Regions from separate parts of the Microbispora hainanensis genome, predicted to be linked through region 1. Evidence: riboswitches for the same ligand, from Rfam matches in the RefSeq annotation. Region 1 holds a riboswitch; the other holds the start of a gene.
What was found. A riboswitch is a leader RNA that binds a small molecule or an ion and turns the genes downstream of it on or off. The one in region 1 is predicted to bind thiamine pyrophosphate.
Positions count from the first base shown of each region.

Region 2: linked by a shared signal. The riboswitch ahead of thiO (glycine oxidase ThiO) and the one ahead of OHB01_RS11155 (purine-cytosine permease family protein) in region 1 are both predicted to bind thiamine pyrophosphate.

Region 1 is NZ_CP108086.1:2,402,361-2,406,764, forward strand. Features, by position in the region: gene OHB01_RS11140 (TenA family protein) at 1-131, shown strand, start outside; gene OHB01_RS11145 (Fpg/Nei family DNA glycosylase) at 154-1,032, shown strand; gene OHB01_RS11150 (rhodanese-like domain-containing protein) at 1,107-1,430, shown strand; TPP riboswitch at 1,692-1,808, shown strand; gene OHB01_RS11155 (purine-cytosine permease family protein) at 1,799-3,139, shown strand; gene OHB01_RS11160 (TetR/AcrR family transcriptional regulator) at 3,194-3,790, opposite strand; gene OHB01_RS11165 (ABC transporter ATP-binding protein) at 3,816-4,404, opposite strand, start outside.
Region 2 is NZ_CP108086.1:5,077,931-5,082,334, reverse strand. Features, by position in the region: gene OHB01_RS23755 (Rv2175c family DNA-binding protein) at 1-333, opposite strand, end outside; gene OHB01_RS23750 (NAD(P)/FAD-dependent oxidoreductase) at 377-1,555, opposite strand; TPP riboswitch at 1,727-1,837, shown strand; gene thiO (glycine oxidase ThiO) at 1,826-2,962, shown strand; gene thiS (sulfur carrier protein ThiS) at 2,959-3,159, shown strand; gene OHB01_RS23735 (thiazole synthase) at 3,162-3,926, shown strand; gene pknB (Stk1 family PASTA domain-containing Ser/Thr kinase) at 4,280-4,404, shown strand, end outside.

The DNA.
Region 1 (4,404 bases):
ATCCCGGGTTCGCGGCCCTGGCCGCGCGCATCGGGACGATGATCGACGAGGCGGCGCCTGACCCGGCGCGCGCCCGGGAGCTGTTCGTCCGCGGGATGGAGCACGAGCTCGCGTTCTGGGACGTGCCCTGAGGGGCGGGGTTAGTGTGAGGGCATGCCGGAGCTGCCCGAGGTCGAGGCGCTCGCCGAGTTCCTCCGCGAGCACTCCGTCGGCCGTGCCGTCATCGGGGTCGACGTGACCGCCTTCCAGGCGCTCAAGACCGTCGATCCCCCTGTCACCGCGCTCGCCGGGCTGCTCGTCACCGGCGTGGCGCGGCACGGCAAGTTCCTCGACGTCGACTGCGACGGCCTGCACTTCGTCACCCATCTGGCCCGCGGCGGCTGGCTGCGCTGGCGTGACGACCTCACCGGCGCCAAACCGGTGCGGCCGGGCAAGGGCCCGCTCGCCGTCCGGGTGCGGCTGTCACCAGGCGAGGACGGCCGCGCCCCCGGGTTCGAGCTGACCGAGGCGGGCACACAGAAACGCCTGGCCGTCTACGTGGTGCGCGATCCCCAGGACGTTCCCGGCATCGCCGGCCTCGGACCCGACCCGCTGTCGGAGGACTTCACGCCCGACCTGCTCAAGACGATCGTGAGCGGCAGCCGTACGCAGATCAAGGGCCTGCTGCGCGACCAGAAGGTGATCGCGGGCATCGGCAACGCCTACTCCGACGAGGTGCTGCACGTCGCGAAGATGTCCCCCTTCAAGATCGCCGGAACGCTGACCGACGGCCAGGTCGCCGACCTGCACGACGCGATCGTGAGCACGTTGCGCGACGCCGTCGGGCGGGCCAGGGGGCTGGCGGCCAAGGACCTCAAGTCGGAGAAGAAGTCGGGCCTGCGCGTGCACGGCCGCACGGGCGAGGCGTGCGAGGTGTGCGGCGACACGATCAGGGAGGTGTCGTTCGCCGACTCGTCGCTGCAGTATTGCCCGACCTGCCAGACCGGCGGCAAGCCGCTGGCCGACCGCCGGTTGTCGCGCCTGCTCAAGTAGCGCCCGCGGATCACCGTGGGTCACAGCTCGCCGCACGGGCCCGGGCATCGGTGGTGTGCCGTCAGAATGGGCGCATGACTTTGCCGGAAATCGCCCCCGAGGCACTGCCCGAGGACGCGTACCTGCTGGACGTCCGCGAAAAAGACGAGTGGGTGGCGGGCCACGCGCCCGGCGCCGTCCACATCCCGCTCGGCGAGCTGCAGGCGCGGGTGGATGAGGTGCCGCACGACCGGCCGGTGTACGTGGTCTGCCGAGTCGGCGGCCGGTCGGCGCACGCCGCGATGTGGCTCAACCACATCGGCCGCGACGCCGTGAACGTGGACGGCGGCATGCGGTCCTGGGCCGCGGTCGGGCGTCCCATGGTGAGCGAGACGGGAGAGACGCCCTACGTCGCGTAGCGACGGAAACGGCGGTCGTCTGGGGACTGGGCGGCGATCGCGTACGGACGGGGCGGCGGTCGCTTGGACACGGTGCGCGGCGGTCGCTTGGACACGGTGCGCTGCGGTCGCGTGGACACGGGGCGTATCGCTCGCGTACGGCGGCGGCGGTCGCGTGGGGAGCGCGGGCGTGGCTTGTGCACGGACGCGGGCGTCGACCGCGTACGGGCGGGGGTGGCGTAGGAAAACGGTCAAATAAGTGTCATAATCCCCAAGACATCATCAATAACTCGCGGGAGCTCGGGCGAAACCGGGCTGAGAGGGCGGATCGAACTCGTGCCGCCGACCGCATGAACCTGTCCGGATAATGCCGGCGTAGGGAGCGTGTGATGACTTCTGCCGTCGTCGACGACGCGCACGCGGAGGTTCCCCTCACTCTGGACGAGGAGGCTCCGAGGACCCTGGGGCTGCTCGACCAGGGCGCGTTCTGGGCCAACCTCGGGGTCAGCCTTCTCGGCTTCTCGGGGGCGTTGTTCCTGCTCGACCCGCTGGGCGGCAAGCCGCTCACGTTCACCGCGGCGGTGCTCGCCGCCGTCGTCGGCAGCCTGCTCGGCACGGCGATGGTCGGCCTGGCCGCGATCCCCGGCGTACACACCGGGCGGCCCGCCATGGTGCTGCTGCGGGGTCTGTTCGGGGCCCGGCTGTCGTACATCCCGACCGTGCTGAACATCATCCAGATGCTCGGCTGGGGCGCCTTCGAGCTGTGGGTCATCGCCAACGGCGCGCAGGCGCTGTTCGGCACGGCGGTGCCGTACGCGGTGTGGGCGGTGGCGGCGGGCGTGCTGACGATCGCGCTGACGATCCGGCCGCTCGGCGCGCTGCGGCTGCTGCGGCGCTACGTCACCGCCGGCGTGGTGATCGCGATGATCTGGCTGTCGATCGCCCTGTTCCGGCAGGGGCCGTCCGTGGGGGGTGGCTCCTGGGACGCCTTCGCCCCCGCCGTCGACTACGTCATCGCGCTGTCGGTGTCGTGGGTGCCGATGGCCGCCGACTACGCCAGGCACTCGCGGTCGAGCGGCGCGGCGTTCACCGGCGTGGTCGCCGGATACACGATCGCCCAGGTGGCCTGCCTGGCCCTCGGCATCGCCGCGCTCGCCCTGGTCGGCAACGACGGCGACAAGGTGTGGGACCCGTTCGTGGCCGCTCCTCTCGGAGTCGTGTTCTTCGGCATCCTGGTGCTGCGCGAGGCCGACCAGTCGTTCGCGAACGTCTACTCGACGACGGTGTCGATCCAGAACCTCGCGCCGCGCTGGGACCGCCGGGTGATCTCGGTCGTGATCGGGGTGCTCACCACGCTGATCGCGCTGTTCGCCGACGTGAACTCCTACGGCGCGTTCCTGAGCGTGATCGGCGCGGTGTTCGTGCCGATGTTCTCCGTGCTCGTGGTGGACTACTTCCTGCTCGGCGGCAGGGGCCGGTGGAACACGGCCGAGGACGCCCCCTCGCGCTGGCTCATGGTCGTGCCGTGGGTGCTCGGGTTCGCGGCGTACTGGATCGTGACCTCCACCCCGACCGTCGCCTGGTGGGACGGGATCTGGACCAGGGTCCGCGACGCCATCGGGTTCGTCCACCAGCCCTGGATGAACGCCGCGCTCGCCGCGTTCCTCGTCGCCGGGCTGGCGACCGTCGTGCTGTCTCTCCCGGGCCGCCGCCTGCGGTCTCGCCGCTGAGCGCACAGCCTCATCGGCGTCCGCGAGAGTCGTCCGAGGGCGTGGTCCGGTGGTTCAGGACGGGTGGCCGCTCCTGTCCGCAGTGCGTACGAACGGCTCCAGCAGGGCCCGTGCGGACTCCCCGACAATCTGCGCATCCGTACCGGACTCGATCAACCGGGACCCGGCGAACACGATGGCATTGATCATCTCCGCGGTCTCGGGCACCGCGGAGACGCCGAGATCGCGCAGCGCCTCCACGAGCGGCTCCAGGAGCTGCCGGTGCATGGCACGGCTCTGCTCGGCGACCGTGTCGCCCGGCGCGACCTCCGCGAGGACGGTGGCCAGCGCGTGCTCACCCTCGCCGATCAGCTCGAAGTTGGCCAGCACGTAGGCGAGCACACGGTCGGCGGGGGTCGCGGCGGCGTCCATCGCCGCCGCGACTTCGGCCGACCAGCGGGGGAAGACGTCCTCCACCAGCGCGTTGAGCAGGTCCTCGGAGGACCGGAAGTACTGGTAGAGACTGGGCCGGGCCAGCCCGGCGCGCTCCGCGACCCGGGTCAGCGTCGGCGGCCGGCCCGTCTCCGCGAGGATCTCCCTGGCGGCGTCGAGCAGCGCGCGGTGCTGGGCGGCCCGATGCTCGGCGACGGTGGACGCCCGAATGCGTGGCACCTGCTCCCCTCCGCCATGGTCGGCCCTATTCCGACAGTCTCCCATCCACCATCGACAGGACGCGATCGCAGTGGCCGAGCACATCGTGATCGTGGGTGACCATGATCGTCGCGACCCCGGACTCGTGCGTCTCGTGCGCGAGCAGCGTGACGATGTCGTCGCTGCGGGCGCGGTCGAGCGCGGCCGTCGGCTCGTCCACCAGCAGCACGGCCGGACGGGTGACGAGTGCCCGGGCGATGCCCACGCGCTGCCGTTCGCCGCCGGACAACTGGTGGGGGCGGTGCTTGGCGCGGTGCCTCATGCCCACCCGGCCGAGCAGCTCTCGCGGGTCGTGACCGTCAGCCGGGCGTACGCCCGCCACGTCGAGCGCGAAGCGGAGCTGGTCGAGCGTGGTGAGGGCCGGGATGAGGTTGCCGGACTGGAAGACGAACCCGATCCGTTCGCGGCGGTGCCGCGCCTTCTCGCGGGCGCTCGCCCGGGTGATGTCGACGCCGTCGAGCAGGACCCGGCCGGTGTCCGGTGTGGTGAGCGCGCCGGCGACGGCGAGCAGGCTCGACTTGCCGGAGCCGGACGGCCCGACGATGGCGACGAACTCGCCGGCCGCCACCTCAAGG
Region 2 (4,404 bases), 2.7 Mb from region 1:
CCGGCCCTTCACGATCGCGTCGATCGGGGCCCCGGGCAGCGAGTCGTCCGGGGTGAACAGCCACCGGATCGACTCCACCTCGTCGTACCCGGCGTCGGACAGGACGGTGAGCGTGCCGGGCAGGCCCTTGAGCACCTCACCGTCCGCGATGAACACCGCCGGGATCTGCGGCTCGCCGCCGCCCCGGCGGACGCCGACGAGCTTCTTGTCCTTGAGGAGTTGCTTGGCGCGGCCGACGCTGAGCCCCAGCTTCTTGGCGGCCTCCGAGAGGGGGAGCCACTCCCCTACGAGCTGGTCGGTCTCCCGGTCGATCTGCGCAACAGTAAGCGTCACGGAACCACCATTACCACAGGCGGGCCGCCACGAAACACCTCGATTAAGCCATAATGCAGTCGCGTAGCGGCCGGGCCGAATCCCCCACCCGCAGGGGGTCGAGCCGCCGGCCGCTCTCGATGATCTTCCGGCCCTGCACCACGTCGCGGGGGCGGTCGACGGTGAGCACCGCGGCGAGCCGGTCGTCGGCCTTCAGCCAGCACACCGCCCACTTCGGGTCCCTGCGCGGGTCGCCGCGCAGCACCATGCGGTCACCGGCCTCCCGGTGACCGGCGAACTGCACCATGTGGCCGAACTGCTCCGACCAGAAGTACGGCACCGGGTCGTAGACCGCCTCCTCGCCCAGCAGGGTGGCGGCGGCCACGTCGGGGGCCTGGAGCGCGGTGTCCCAGTGCTCGACGCGCAGCCGGGTGCGGAACCTGCGCGACCACCAGCTCGCGCAGTCGCCCACCGCGACCACGTTGGGCAGCGACGTGCGCAGGTGCTCGTCGACCACCACCCCGTCGTCGACCCGGACCGCCGACCCCTTCAGCCAGTCGACGGCCGGGCGCACACCGACGCCGGTGACGACCACGTCGGCCGGCACCCGGGCGCCGGACATGAGCGTGAGGCCGTCGGGGTCCACGCTGCCGACCAGCGCCCCGAGGCGCAGCTCGACGCCCGCCCGCGCGTACCAGCCGGTGGTGTGGCTGCCCACCTCGGGCCCGAGGGCCACGGCGAGCGGGCTCTCCCCCGCCTCCACGACGGTCACGGCGCACCCGGCCCTGGCCGCCGCGGTGGCGACCTCGGCGCCGATCCAGCCGGCCCCGACGACGGCCACGCGGGCCCCGGGGACCAGCCGTTCGCGCAGCGCGAGCGCGTCCTCGATCGTGCGCAGCACGTGCTGGCGGCCCTCGCCGCGCAGGCGGATCGGGGCGGCGCCGGTGGCGATCACCAGGCCGTCGTACTCCAGCTCTCCCTCGGTCGTCTCCAGCACGCCCTCGCGCAGGCCCTTGGCCGCCGTGCCGAGGCACAGCCGTACGTCGAGGGCGTCGAGATCGGAGTCGACCACGGTGGAGTCGGTCTCTCCGAGCAGCACCGCCTTCGACAGCGGCGGCCGGTCATAGGGGCGATGGTTTTCCTCGCCGATGAGCGTGATGCGTCCGGTGAACCCACGGAACCTCAACGCCTCGATGCTTCGCACGCCGGCCAGGCCGGCACCCACCACCACGACGTGATCCACAGCTCGACCATAGATTGCCGACAGGGGCCCTGGCCAACGGGGCCCCCATAACGAGTTGGGTAATTGACGCGCACTCGAACAGGCCCGGGTTGTGAGGCCCCGGGTGCTCTCACCACCCGGGCTCATCGGTCCCGCGATCGGCCGTTTCGGGCGGCGTACTACCCTTGGGGACGTAAGACGCGCGGGAGCCCGGCGGACCGGGCTGAGAGGAGAGCACGAGGCTCTCGACCGCCCCGACCTGATCCGGGTAATGCCGGCGAAGGGAGCGCTGTGTCCCGCACACCGCCACCCGGCGTTCAGTCCGGCTACGACGTCGTGATCGTGGGCGGCGGGGTGGAAGGCCTGGCCGCGGCCTGGCGCACCGTCCGGCGCGGCCTGTCGGTCGCGGTGGCCGACCCCTCCCCCGGAGGCGGCGCCACCCACGCGTCCGCGGGGATGCTCGCGCCGGTCAGCGAGGTGACCTACACGGAGGAGCCGCTGCTGCGGCTCGGTCTCGCGTCACTGGCGGCCTGGCCGGCGTTCCGGGCGGAGCTTGAGGACGAGACCGGCGCCGACCTCGACTACCGGACCGAGGGCACCCTGGAGGTCGCCCGCGGCGCGGACGACATGGCCGTCCTCGACGACCTCGCCGCCTTCGAGCGGACGCTCGGCCTGCGGGTCGAGCGGCTCACCGGGCGCGAGTGCCGCTCCTTCGAGCCGATGCTCTCTCCCTCCGTACGCGGTGGGCTGCTGGCCCGCGACGACGCCTGGGTCAACCCCCGCAGGGTCGTACGCGCCCTGCTCACGGCGTTCGAGAAGGCGGGCGGCACGCTGGTGACCGAGCGAGTCGCCGCGATCGACGCCCCGGAGGCGGGGGGTCCGTCCGTACGGCTGGAGTCCGGCGGGACCGTCGCGGCCGGGCAGGTCGTCGTGGCGGCCGGGTCGTGGTCGGCGTCCCTGCTGCCCGGCCTGCCGGTGCGCCCGGTCAAGGGCGAGATCCTCCGGCTGCGCGGGCCCCGGGGCTTCCTCACCCGGTGCGTCAGGGGGCTGGTGCACGGCTCCCCCGCCTACCTCGTCCCCCGGGGCGACGGCGAGATCACGCTGGGCGCGACCACCCAGGAGATGGGGTACGACGCGCGGGTCACCGCCGGAGGCGTCTACGAGCTGCTGCGCGACGCCCGCGAGCTGGTGCCCGGCATCACCGAGCTCGAACTCGCCGAGACGACGACCGGCTTCCGCCCGGGCACACCCGACAACCTGCCGCTCATCGGTCCCGCCGGGCCGCCCGGCGTGCTGGCGGCGACCGGGCACGGGCGCAACGGGGTGCTGCTGTCCCCGGTCACGGCCGACGCCGTCGCCGCGTTCCTCACCGGCGACGAGGTGCCCCCGGTCGCCCGGTTCTGCGATCCAGGGAGATTCAGCCAATGAAAGTCACGATCAACGGAGGCGCGGCCGAGCTGCCGGACGGCGCCACGGTCGGCGACGCCGTACGGACCCTCACGGCCCTCACGTCGGGGGTCGCGGTGGCGCTGAACGGCGAGGTCGTCAGCCGGAGCGCCTGGGACTCCACCCAGGTCGCCGACGGCGACGGCGTCGAAGTGCTCACGGCCGTGCAGGGAGGGTGAACATGACCGACGACGTCCTCGTGCTGGGCGGGGAGAAGTTCACCTCGCGGCTCATCATGGGCACCGGCGGCGCGCCGTCGCTCGAGGTGCTCGACCAGGCGCTCGAGGCGTCCGGCACCGAGCTGACGACCGTCGCGATGCGCAGGCTCGACCCGCAGTCGCGTGGCTCGGTGCTCGACCTGCTGCGCGCCCGCGGCATCAAGGTGCTGCCGAACACGGCGGGCTGCTTCACCGCCGGGGAGGCGGTGCTGACCGCCCGGCTGGCCCGCGAGGCGCTGGAGACCAACTGGGTGAAGCTGGAGGTCATCGCGGACGAGCGGACCCTGCTGCCCGACCCGATCGAGACCTTCGACGCCGCCGAGCGGCTGGTCGCCGACGGCTTCGTGGTGCTGCCGTACATCGGCGACGACCCGGCACTGGCCCGCAGGCTCCAGGACGCCGGGTGCGCGGCCGTGATGCCGCTCGGCGCCCCGATCGGCTCCGGGCTGGGCATCCGCAACCCGCACAGCATCGAGCTGATCGTCGAGGCGGCCACGGTGCCGGTGATCCTCGACGCCGGCATCGGCACGGCCAGCGACGCCGCGCTCGCGATGGAGCTGGGCTGCGACGCCGTCCTGCTGGCCAGCGCCGTGACCCGGGCGCACCGGCCGGACCTGATGGCGGCGGCCATGCGGCAGGCGGTCACGGCCGGGCGGACGGCCCGCCTCGCCGGGCGCATCCCGCGCCGCCGCTACGCCGAGGCGTCCTCGCCCGCCCGCGCGTCCTGAGATCCGCCGCACAGTCCGGCACCGTGGTCCGGCGCCACGGTCCGGCACCACAGTCCGACCCCGTGGTCCGGCACCACGGTCCAACTGTGCGGACCGACCCTGCGGTCGGGCACCACAGTCCGGCTCTGGGGTCCGGCTCTGCGGTCCGGCACCGCCGTGGCCTCTGTCCTCCTCTCGCCCGCCTGCCCCGGAACGCCGGCGCGGGCGAGGCGGGAGGCGGCCGATTCCGCGTCTGGTAAGGCCGGTTTTCGGAATCGGTATGGCTTTTCGGACGGCGCGCGAGGCTGCCGAATAGGTCTCGGTTTGGGATTCGGGAACACGCCCGGCGGCAAATCACCCGTAAACTCTGGCGAGTGGACACGACGCTAACCGACCCGCTCGTGGGGCAGTTGCTCGACGGGCGCTACCGCGTCGAGTCCCGGATCGCCCGGGGTGGCATGGCCTCCGTATACCTGGCTCTGGACGTCCGGCTCGACCG